DNA from 2 places in the Megasphaera sp. ASD88 genome. Region 1 is predicted to be linked to the other one. Evidence: riboswitches for the same ligand, from Rfam matches in the RefSeq annotation. Region 1 holds a riboswitch; the other holds the start of a gene.
What was found. Region 1 has a riboswitch for cobalamin ahead of CJ260_RS01620 (MotA/TolQ/ExbB proton channel family protein). Riboswitches for the same ligand answer to the same signal wherever they lie in the genome.

Region 1 (5,150 bases):
TGAACACAAGGACGACGTTGTCATTCAGCGATTGATTCATAATGTTCCTCTGACGGTAAAAGATTACCAGGAATTAGAACGGATTTTCACGGAAGATTTAGGTTCGAAGCAGGAATATGAACAACAATACGGACAATTAGGCTTTGGCCTCTTGGTCCGTCAAATTGCTAAAATGGATCACGATGCGGCAGAAAAGGCCTTTTCTCATCTTATTAACGAACGGTCGCTTAATGAAAAGCAAATTAACTTTATCCGGCAAATTATCAACTATATTGAAGTAAATGGATATATGGATTCTCCGCAGGTCTTATTAGATCCGCCTTTTGACCGGCCAAATAATATAATGGAAATTTTCGATATGCAGGAAATTACAGAAATATCGCAAATCATCGCTTCGATTAAGAAAAATGCGGAAATTTAATGCACAAAACGGGATAACGGTGGTGAAGAGGCCGTTATCCCCTTCGAATGTACATGGTATTGATTTTTTTCGTCTTCTATGACGAAACGGAGCCGTTCGTACAGAAATCCGCGTATTGACAGGCCCTAGGGGGCATGCTATAGTTAATTGAAATCTATTTATATGCAGGTCAGGTGTCGCAGACTTAATAGAGAAGTCCGGTGAAACTCCGGCGCGGTCCCGCCGCTGTAATGAGGAGCGACGCTGCAATATGTCACTGTACCCCATAGGTATGGGAAGGCGCAGCGGAGCGATGAATCCGAGCCAGAAGAACTGCCTGACTGATAATCACCGATAGACCTGCGAGCGATGGGAATGGAGATTCAATGGTGCGCGAATAGCCGTGAGGGATATCCCTGCGGCTTTTTTTTATTTAGGAAACGGTGACGGCATTGCCGGGGAGGGAGATATGGAATCCATAGCAGAAGGCCTGCAGTTGTTTCAAAGGGGCGGCATCGTCATGTACGCCCTGCTGGCCTGTTCGTTGTTTGTCGTGTACGTAGGTGTCGAGCGGTGGCTCTTTTATCAGCGCATGGACGCCGGGAAGGCTTTTGCCCAGCAATTTTACACGTACATGAAATTGAAAAAATATGACGAAGCCTGTGAAGCGGCCCGTCGGGGGCGGGGCGGTCTGGCTTTGATTTTGTCCGACGCCTTCGCTTGCGACGACGAGCGGCGCGGCGCCTTTGTCGAAGTGCAGTCTGGCGTATTGCTGGCCAAGCTGCGCAGCCGCTTGTATTATTTGAGCGTCATTGTCACCATGGCTCCCTTGCTGGGGCTTCTCGGGACGATCAGCGGCATGATTACGTCGTTCAGCATTTTCAACGTCGAATCGGGGCAGGCTATCGCCATTACGGGCGGCGTCGGCGAGGCTCTCGTGGCGACGGCCTTCGGGTTGTGCGTAGCCATTTTGGCTCTGGCCGTTCATGCCTATTTTACGCAGCGCCTGGACCGCATCATCACGGATATGGAACTGTGTTTTTCTGCTCTTGAGCTGATGCCGCGCAAGGAACGGGAGCGAGTATCATGAGACTGCGGGACAGACGGCAATTTACGAAGCCGGAGGTCATGATTATCCCCATGATCGACATCATGTTTTTCCTCCTGGTTTTCTTTATGATCAGCACGCTGTACATGGTCGACTTGAAGACCGTCGGCGTCGATTTGCCCCAGGCCGTCCATGCCGAGGCTCAGACGAAGGTCAACTACGTCGTGACGATGAAAAAAGACGGGACGCTATGGCTGGAAGATAAGAAAATCAGCCGCGGTGATTTAGTGCGGCAGGCTGCCGAAGCGCAGCGCCGCAGCGGGCAGTTTTCCGTCGTCATCCGAGCCGATCAAGGATTGGATTACGGACAAGTCATGGCCCTGCTCGATGAGCTGAAGGGTGCAGGCGTTACCCATTTCGGCCTGGCTGCGGAAAGCGGCGGTGCGAAGTGAGGCGCGAGGACAAGGATAAGCGGCTGGCTCTGTTCGTTTCGCTGGCCGTCCATGGGGCGCTGTTCGTCGTGCTGGCGGCGGCTGGCGTGTTCACCTTTATCCAGACCCGTTCCCAGGCCGAGCCAATCGACGTGACGGTGTACAATGAAGATTCGATGAACAACCTGCCGAAACTGGGCGGCGGAGACGGCGGCCCGACATATGACGCGCCGGCCAGCCCGATGCCGGCCATCGACGAGTCCTATACCGAAGAGGTGCAGGAACAGCGGGAAGTGCAGAAGATCATGGCCGAGACGGGCGTCGACGCTGCCCAGGCTAAGGAAATCGCGGCGGCTCATAGGACGCAATCTGCGGCTGGGCAAGGCCCTTCGTCTGAAGGACAAGGCCGCGATGCAGGGCAGGGAACGTCCGGTTCGGGGAGTGAATCCGGCTCCAGCGGAAGTGCTGCCGGTGTTCCCGGCGGCGACGGACTGCGGCCGGCGACGAAAGCCCGCCTCGTATCGGTACCCGACGTGAATTCCTATTATCCGGAAGAACTGCGGCGGAAAAATATCGGCGGAACCGTGACGGTTCACATCGTCGTCAGCGCGGACGGCTCCGTTGCCAGCGCGTCGGTTTCTGCTTCGTCGGGATATGCGGCCATGGACGAGGCGGCCGTGCAGATCGCCTACGGCTGCGTGTACGAACCGGCGCAGAACAGCTACGGTCAGGCTGTAGCTTCGGAAAGAGAGCTGAATATTCCCTTTCAAATACGTTAATGGTACTATATAGTATATAAGGAGCACATATATGACATCACATAAAACACTGCTTTCGCTGATCTGTCTGTCGCTGGCAGGGAGCGTATCTGTCGGCGCGGCGGCGGAGGAAGCAGACACGGATACGATCGTCGTGACGGCTGACCGCTATCAGCCGGTGCTGACGGCTCAGGCGTTGCAGGAAAAACAGTCGAACACGGCGGTTATTACGGCAGAAGATTTGGAACGAAATCAATACATCGACGTGCAGACGGCGCTGGAACAGGTCAACGGCGTTACCGTGACGGAACAGGTGCCGGGAACGTCGGCTTATATCCGCCTGAACGGCGACGACCGGGTTCTCGTCCTCGTCGACGGTCAGCCTATTACGAATCCTCAAAGCGCCGCCTATGGCCGCGGTACCGTTGATTTGCAGACCTTGCCCGGCATCGATCATATCGAACGGATTGAAGTGACCAAGGGCAGCGGGTCCGTCCGCTACGGTAGCGGCGCTGTCGGCGGCGTCGTCAACATCATTACGAAACGAGGCGGCCAAAACCGGACGACGCTGGACGTCAATACGGGCTCGTGGGGAACGCATAATTACTCCTTGACGACGAGCGGCTCCAGCGGCAATACGTCATGGTACGTCACGGGCAGCCTGGGCCATCGGAAGTATTACCAGTTCAACGACGACGGATACGATACGGATGAAAGCCGCGGCGATTACAATAAGGATTCCCTGACGGCCCGCATCGACCAGAAACTGAACGACAGCAGCTCCTTGACTTTTTGGGCCACCCATACGAATTTTCAGGGCCATGGCTCGACCTTCGACGACTCCGATGAACAGCCGGGTTTGCAGACGATTACGGCCAACAAGCGGATTGAGCGGCTGAACAACAACTACAGTCTTACGTATACCTTTGGCGAAGACGGCGATACACCGGGCTTTATCCGCTATTTCAATAACTATTCCAAAAATCTTTGGACCTACCATTTCCATTCCCGCTACCAGGGTGTGCAGGCTGAAAACAGCTGGAAACTGGGCGATCATAACGTATTGACGGCCGGCGTAGAATGGACGAAGGATGAAGGGACCAATGCCGAAGCAGGGTATGTAGATAAAGAACGAACAAATCGAGCTTTATACTTGGAGAATGTCATGACTTTTGGCAAATTGAATGTTACGCCGGGTATTAGATTAGATGATAACAGCGAGTTCGGCTTCCACAAGACGCCGCGCATCGCTATGAATTATCAACCTAATGAAAAATGGAATGTCTATGCCAACTGGAGCCGTGTCTTTGCTGCGCCGAAACTGAATGACTTGTATTATTATTTAGAAACACTAAAAGAAAATGAAGATGGTAGTTCTTATATTAAAACTTCGTATGGAAATTCTGACTTAGATGCCGAAACAGGATATACACAGAATATTGGCGTTTCTTACCAATACGATGAAAAGACTTTATTTAACGTGAATTTCTTCCGCAGCAGCTTGACCAACGCGATTCGCTGGGATAGAGGAAAGATAGAATCCTACGTACGCAATTTAGATAAAGAAAAGAAGACCGGCATAGAATTTTCTATGAATAAGACTATCAACGACAAGTGGGATTATGAATTAGGATATTCTTATATTCATACGAAAATTGACGAAGGCAAAGGATTACATAAAGACGAATCGTTCAACCGCCCCAACGGCTACCATGCAGGCCTGCATTTCCACAACAAGGCTTGGAAGGTCAATATGACCATGAACGCCGGCACGGGCCGCGACGACGATTACTACATGCATGGCTCCTACGTAACGTGGGATCTCGGCGTAAGCTATGACGTTACGAAAGATTTTACCGTATACGCCCAGGTGAATAACCTGACCAACGAAGGGTACGACATGTACCACGATTACCCGTCGGCCGGGCGGTTCTGGCTGGCCGGGGCGAAATACAGCTTTTAACCAATGACAGGAGGGGATAGGATGCATACGAAACGGTGGTTCCTTTGGGCCGGTCTGTGTTTGTACTTGTTTGCCCTGTTTGCCGCCGGCTGCGCGCCGCAGAACGCCGCGACGGCCCAAGAAAGAGATCAGGCCGACGGAGCCTATGCCGTTATTACGGACGATATGGGCCGGAACGTACGGCTGGCAGAGAAGCCGCAGCGCGTCGTCGTCCTGTCTACGTCCTTATTGAATATGGCCGACGCCCTCGACGGTGAGCTGGCCGGCCGGGCGACGGTCAAGGCCGAAGACGCTGAGCTGCCTGAGCGATATGCAGCGGTGCCAGACGTAGGGCCCGTGTATAACGTGAGCGTCGAGAAAATCATCGAGCTCCAGCCCGATCTAGTCATAGCCAGCGAGGTGCAGCACCAAAAACTGGTGTCCTTGCTGGAGCAGAACGGCATTCCCGTCATCGCCCTGCGCAGCAAGACCTATGACGACGTAAAGCGGAATTTAGCCGTCTTCGGGACGATTTACGGCAAGAAAGAGGCGGCCGAGGCTCGGGCGGCGG
Region 2 (5,150 bases), on a different contig from region 1:
TTCGGCGGCGACTCGACGTACAAGGGGGAAAACGTGTCCTTCTACTCCAACTACAAGACGGGCTTCCTGAAAAAGAACAAAAAATACATCCACAATCAGGCCAGCCCCTTCTACCTCATCGTCAACCGCCGGCTCCACTCTATCTTCCTCAAGTATTTCCAGGGCTTAAAAAACCTGAACGTATACCATCAGTATACGCTGGAGCAGCTGAACCAAAAATACGACCAGTACAAGCCCCTCATCGAGCGGACCTTATCCTTGAAATAACGATACGTATATGCAAATACGGCATTGGGATGCAGACCCAATGCCGTATTTGCATATATAAATGAATCTTTATTTTGTATGTCTTTCCAGCGCATCCCAGGCCTCGTCAGCCCGCTGCACGAACAACTGCCGGACGGCTTCGTTTTCGCCCAGACCGTGAATATACGGCGTGACGGCAAAGCCGGCTCTTTCCAAGATGCTCTTGTGGGAATCTTCTTCGCTGCCAGCCATGTCGTTGTTGGCGTGGTCGCCGGCGACGACCATCATAGGCATGATAGTCACATGCTCGATTCCCTTAGCCTTCAGCATCGGAATGACCGTATCGAGGTGGGGCCAGCCTTCGACGGAATAGACGAAGACGTTCCCCAGGCCGGCCGCGTCAAAGCAGCTCTGCAGGACGGAATAATAGGCGTTGGCCGGATGGGGCGTGCCGTGGGCCATGACCAGGACGGCGTCGGTCTCGTCTAACGGCGGGAACTGCGTCGCTATGGCCTGCACGAATTCGGCCACGTCGTCGCGCTGGTTTTCCTGGCCCATCCAATACAGGACGGGCGTGCCCAAGGTCATCTTTTTAAACTGACCCTTGTACATATCGAACAAGGCGGCGTTGTAATCGTACTCTATGCCGGGAATGACGTTGAGCGTCGTAACGGCGACGCGCGTATAGCCCTCGTTCTTCAGCTGTTCCAGAGCCTGCTCCGGCGTAGGAATATGCAGGCCTTCGTTCTGTTGAATGCGGTCGATAATGATGTGGGACGTAAAGGCCAAGACGACCTTCGTATCGGGATGGGCGGCCTGAATTTCCGCTACGGTCTTATCGATCGTCGCCGCCCTGTTTTCCGCGTACGTCGTGCCGAAACTCAATACGAGGATAGCGTCTTTATTTTCCGCATCCTGCATGGCCGGATTGTCGTACGACCGGACGCCGATCTGCGCCGCCTGACGCAGGGCCGGCGTAGCGTTCTTTACCTCCCGATTCAGGGTATAGCCGGCCGAGCTGGCCGGAAGGGCGCCGACCGCGCCGATTGAAATGCCAAGTACTGCCATTGTCACAACCTTCTTCCATCGTTTCTTCTTCATACTATCACTCCTATGTCCGTTGATGATTACATACTGCCGTCACCACCCAACGCATAGGCATATATAAAATGCCGCACGAATCCCGTGCGGCATAGTCATAGCGTCATATACGCATTCAATCTCCATCCCCATCGCTCGCAGGTCTGTCGGTGATTATCAGTCAGGCAGTTCTTCTGGCTCGGATTCATCGCTCCGCTGCGCCTTCCCATGCCTATGGGGCACAGTGACATCATGCAGCATAGCTCATCCTTACAGCGGCGGGACCGCGCCGGCATTGCACCGGTCTTCTCTATTAAGTCTGCGACACCTGACCTGCAATATGTAATTTCATTTACTATAGCATGACATATATCCCTATGTCAAAGACTTTTATTTCATGCTTTCTTTGATGGATTTCAAGTCTTCAATGTCGATGTTTTTCAAAATCTTGCGGAACTGCTCCAGCTGGCTTTCTACCTCCGCCGACAGCTTGGGGAAATCAGGATTGATTTCCCGCAGCGATTTCAGGACGATCTGAGCCACGACGTACCGCGTATACCACTTGTTGTCCGCCGGTACGACATACCACGGCGCGTAGTTCTTCGTCGTCGCCGAGATGACCTCGCTGTACACCTTCTGATAGCGGTTCCAGTACTGCCGTTCTTCGATATCGGACATGGAAAACTTCCAGTTCTTCTGCTTGGTCACGATGCGGTCGATGAGGCGCTTTTTCTGCTCGGCCTTCGACACGTGGAGAAAAATCTTGATGACCGGGAACCCATTTTCCGTCAGGTATTTTTCCCAGTCGCAAATCTGGCGGTACCGCTTCTTCCAGATGCCGTCGCTGATCAGCTCTTCCGGCAGGCCGTCGCTTTCAATCAAGTTGTGAATGCGTGCTATGACGACGTCCTCGTAGTGAGAGCGGTTGAATATGCCGATTTCGCCGCGGCTGGGCAGGGCCTTGTTGACGCGCCACATGTAGTCGTGTTCCTTTTCTTCCGTGCTGGGCTGCTTGAAGCTGTGAACGTGGACCGCCGCCGGGTTCAGGCGAGCGAACACGTGCTTGATCGTGCCGTCCTTGCCGGCCGCATCCATGGCCTGCAGCACGATCAAAATGCCGTACTGGCCTTCGGCAAACAGCTTTTCCTGCCACTGCTTCATTTCTTCAATGGCCTGGGGCATGAGCTCCGTCTTGACCTTTTCCTTATCTATGTCGACGTCGCAGACTGTAGAAAACTTGCTCAAATCAATTTTTTCGCCTTCCCTGGCTAAATATCTCTTGATGTCCATACTTAACCTGCCTTCCCTCTCCCGAAGGAGCTATATCATTTATTTATATTGTACATCGTATCATGAATTTTATAAATAATAAAAAAACATATTTACCATTACAAATTCACATTAAAAATCTTCATCTATCCCGAAACTGCCGGCCATAAGCCGTCTGCCGCGCCGTGTCTCCCCGTCCGGGCCGGCGCGGCGCTCCTTGCAGATTTTGAAAGTCCCCGTCCCTACACATTGCCGGAAGTCCTGCTATAATAAAGCTGTACAATGGCTCTGGACAGGAGGTACCCGGATGGACAAGATGTCGATAGAATTACTCCAGCAACAAAACCCGTTCATGTCGCTGAACGACATTACCTACACGATTTTGCTTCAGGAAATCGTATGCTTCCGCATCCCTCCCGGCAGCTGGATTAACGAAAACGCCGTGGCCAAACAGCTGGGCATCAGCCGTTCGCCCATGAAATACGCCCTGAGCCGTTTGGAAAAGGAGGGCTACGTCAAAAAATCCCATAAGTACAGCGTGACGGGCTTCTCCATCAAGGAATACACCGATTTAAAGGAGCTGTGTTTCCTTTTGGAATCGTACGCCGCCGGCCGGGCCGCCGTCGTCGCGACGGATAGGCAGTTGGAAGAACTGCGCGGCTTGGCCCGCCAAATGAACGACATATGCTGCCGCGTAGACGAAACGCCCCGGGACGTCCTGTCGCGGACGATCATGGATTTGGAATACCAATTCCACTTAAAGCTCGTCATGCTCGCCGATTCGCCTTTATTATCCGACCTGTACGAGCAAATCAAGTTCAAGCTGTTCCGCTACCGCAGCTATATGATTTACAATCCGCCCGAAGGGTATTACGACATCATCGAAACGGATCACCTGGTCATCTGCGACGTCCTAGCCCTGCACGACCGCCAGCTGGCCGAATCCATCCTGCGCCGTCACCTGAGCTTCTTCAACACCCACTTCCTTAAATTATTTCATATAAACAGTTTATAAATATCATATTTCAAAAGTCAAAAGCATTGTCTGTAATTAAATTTACGGCAATGCTTTTATTTTTTGTTTAACATTCCAGTCATTTTATGGCCTTAAGCTGAATAATTTCACCCTTTTCCCAGCCGTTTGTACAAATTTTGACACATTCGGAAGGATAGGATATTCTACAATTAACTAAAACGCATTTATAATATGCATTTAAAACATGTTATAAATGGAACGTGTTCGTTTTATCAAAGCCAATTACACAAAGCAGATTCTTTTACAAGCGGAGGTGTTTAGGTCATGGCTGGTTTATTAAAATTTGTTTCCTTTTTTACCAAATACGTCACGTTGTGGGTCATCCTCTGCGCCGTATTTGCCTATTTCTTTCCCGAGCCGCTGAAGCCTTACGGCAGCTGGATTTCCTATTTTTTAGGCATTATCATGCTCAGCATGGGCCTGTCCATGTCACCCAACGACTTTAAGCTCATCTTCTCCCGACCGAAGGACGTCATCATCGGCGTCGTCACCTTGTACGTCTTTATGCCCCTCGTCGGGCTCGGCATCGGCACCTTCCTCAACCTCTCGCCGATGCTCCTCGTCGGCTTCGTCCTCCTCGGCTGCTGTCCTACGGGTACGTCATCCAACGTCATGACCTTCCTGGCAAAGGGCGATAAGGCCTTGTCCGTCACCATTTCCAGCATCAGCACCATCGTAGCGCCATTTATCATGCCCGTGCTGCTCCTGTTTTACGTAAAGCAGTACGTAGACATCGACGCCGTGGGATTATTCATCAGCATTATTCAGATTATCATCATTCCCATCGTCTTAGGGCTTATCGTCAATAAGGTCTGCAAAAAGCAGATGCCGGTCATTCAAAAGATCGTCCCCTTATTTACAGTGCTGGCCCTGCTGGGCATCATCCTCGTCGTCGTGGCCCTGAACGTCGAACGGCTGCAGACCGTGGCCCTGATGGCCGCCGTCGCCATGATCCTCTACACCGTCATCGGCCTGATCGTCGGCTTTTCCGTATCCCGCATCCTGCGCATGCCCCAGGCTAAGGGCAAAGCCATGACCTTCGTCATCGGCGTGCAGAACACGGCGTTGGCCGTAACGCTGGGCATTACGTACTTCGATCCCCTGGCCGCCATTCCCGGAGCCATCGGCGTCGTCTTTACGACGGTATTCTGCTCGTTTATCGCCTCTCTCTGGGGCAATCGGACTGCCGAAGAATAAGGCAATATCAGAATATCCTGTTTATTTTTAATCACTTGCAGAAGGAGCGTGTCATCGTATGTCAACATTCAACAAAGTAACGGACGAATTAGTACAGGAACTGAAAAGCGTATTAGGCGAAAAGGGCGTCACTGTCGACCCGGAAAAATTAGACGTCTACAAAACGGACGAAGAAGGTAACTCCTATTGGTTCCACACGCCGGAAGTCGTCGTCTTCCCCGAAACGACGGAACAAGTAGCGGAAGTCGTAAAGCTCGCCAATAAATACCTCGTGCCGATTACGCCCCGCGCAGCCGGCTCCGGCGTCGCCTGCGGCGCCATC

Region 2: it holds a riboswitch for cobalamin, as region 1 does, so the genes downstream of both, CJ260_RS06225 (sirohydrochlorin cobaltochelatase) here and CJ260_RS01620 (MotA/TolQ/ExbB proton channel family protein) in region 1, are expected to answer to the same signal.

The regions. Positions count from the first base shown of each region.
Region 1 covers NZ_NQXW01000001.1:307,349-312,498, reverse strand. Annotated here, with positions in the region: gene CJ260_RS01625 (DEAD/DEAH box helicase family protein) at 1-421, shown strand, start outside; cobalamin riboswitch at 576-756, shown strand; gene CJ260_RS01620 (MotA/TolQ/ExbB proton channel family protein) at 870-1,490, shown strand; gene CJ260_RS01615 (biopolymer transporter ExbD) at 1,487-1,900, shown strand; gene CJ260_RS01610 (TonB family protein) at 1,897-2,658, shown strand; gene CJ260_RS01605 (TonB-dependent siderophore receptor) at 2,690-4,600, shown strand; gene CJ260_RS01600 (ABC transporter substrate-binding protein) at 4,622-5,150, shown strand, end outside.
Region 2 covers NZ_NQXW01000008.1:52,950-58,099, forward strand. Annotated here, with positions in the region: gene CJ260_RS06220 (hypothetical protein) at 1-267, shown strand, start outside; gene CJ260_RS06225 (sirohydrochlorin cobaltochelatase) at 337-1,347, opposite strand; cobalamin riboswitch at 1,493-1,673, opposite strand; gene CJ260_RS06230 (PPK2 family polyphosphate kinase) at 1,717-2,616, opposite strand; gene CJ260_RS06235 (GntR family transcriptional regulator) at 2,903-3,610, shown strand; gene CJ260_RS06240 (bile acid:sodium symporter family protein) at 3,896-4,828, shown strand; gene CJ260_RS06245 (FAD-binding oxidoreductase) at 4,887-5,150, shown strand, end outside.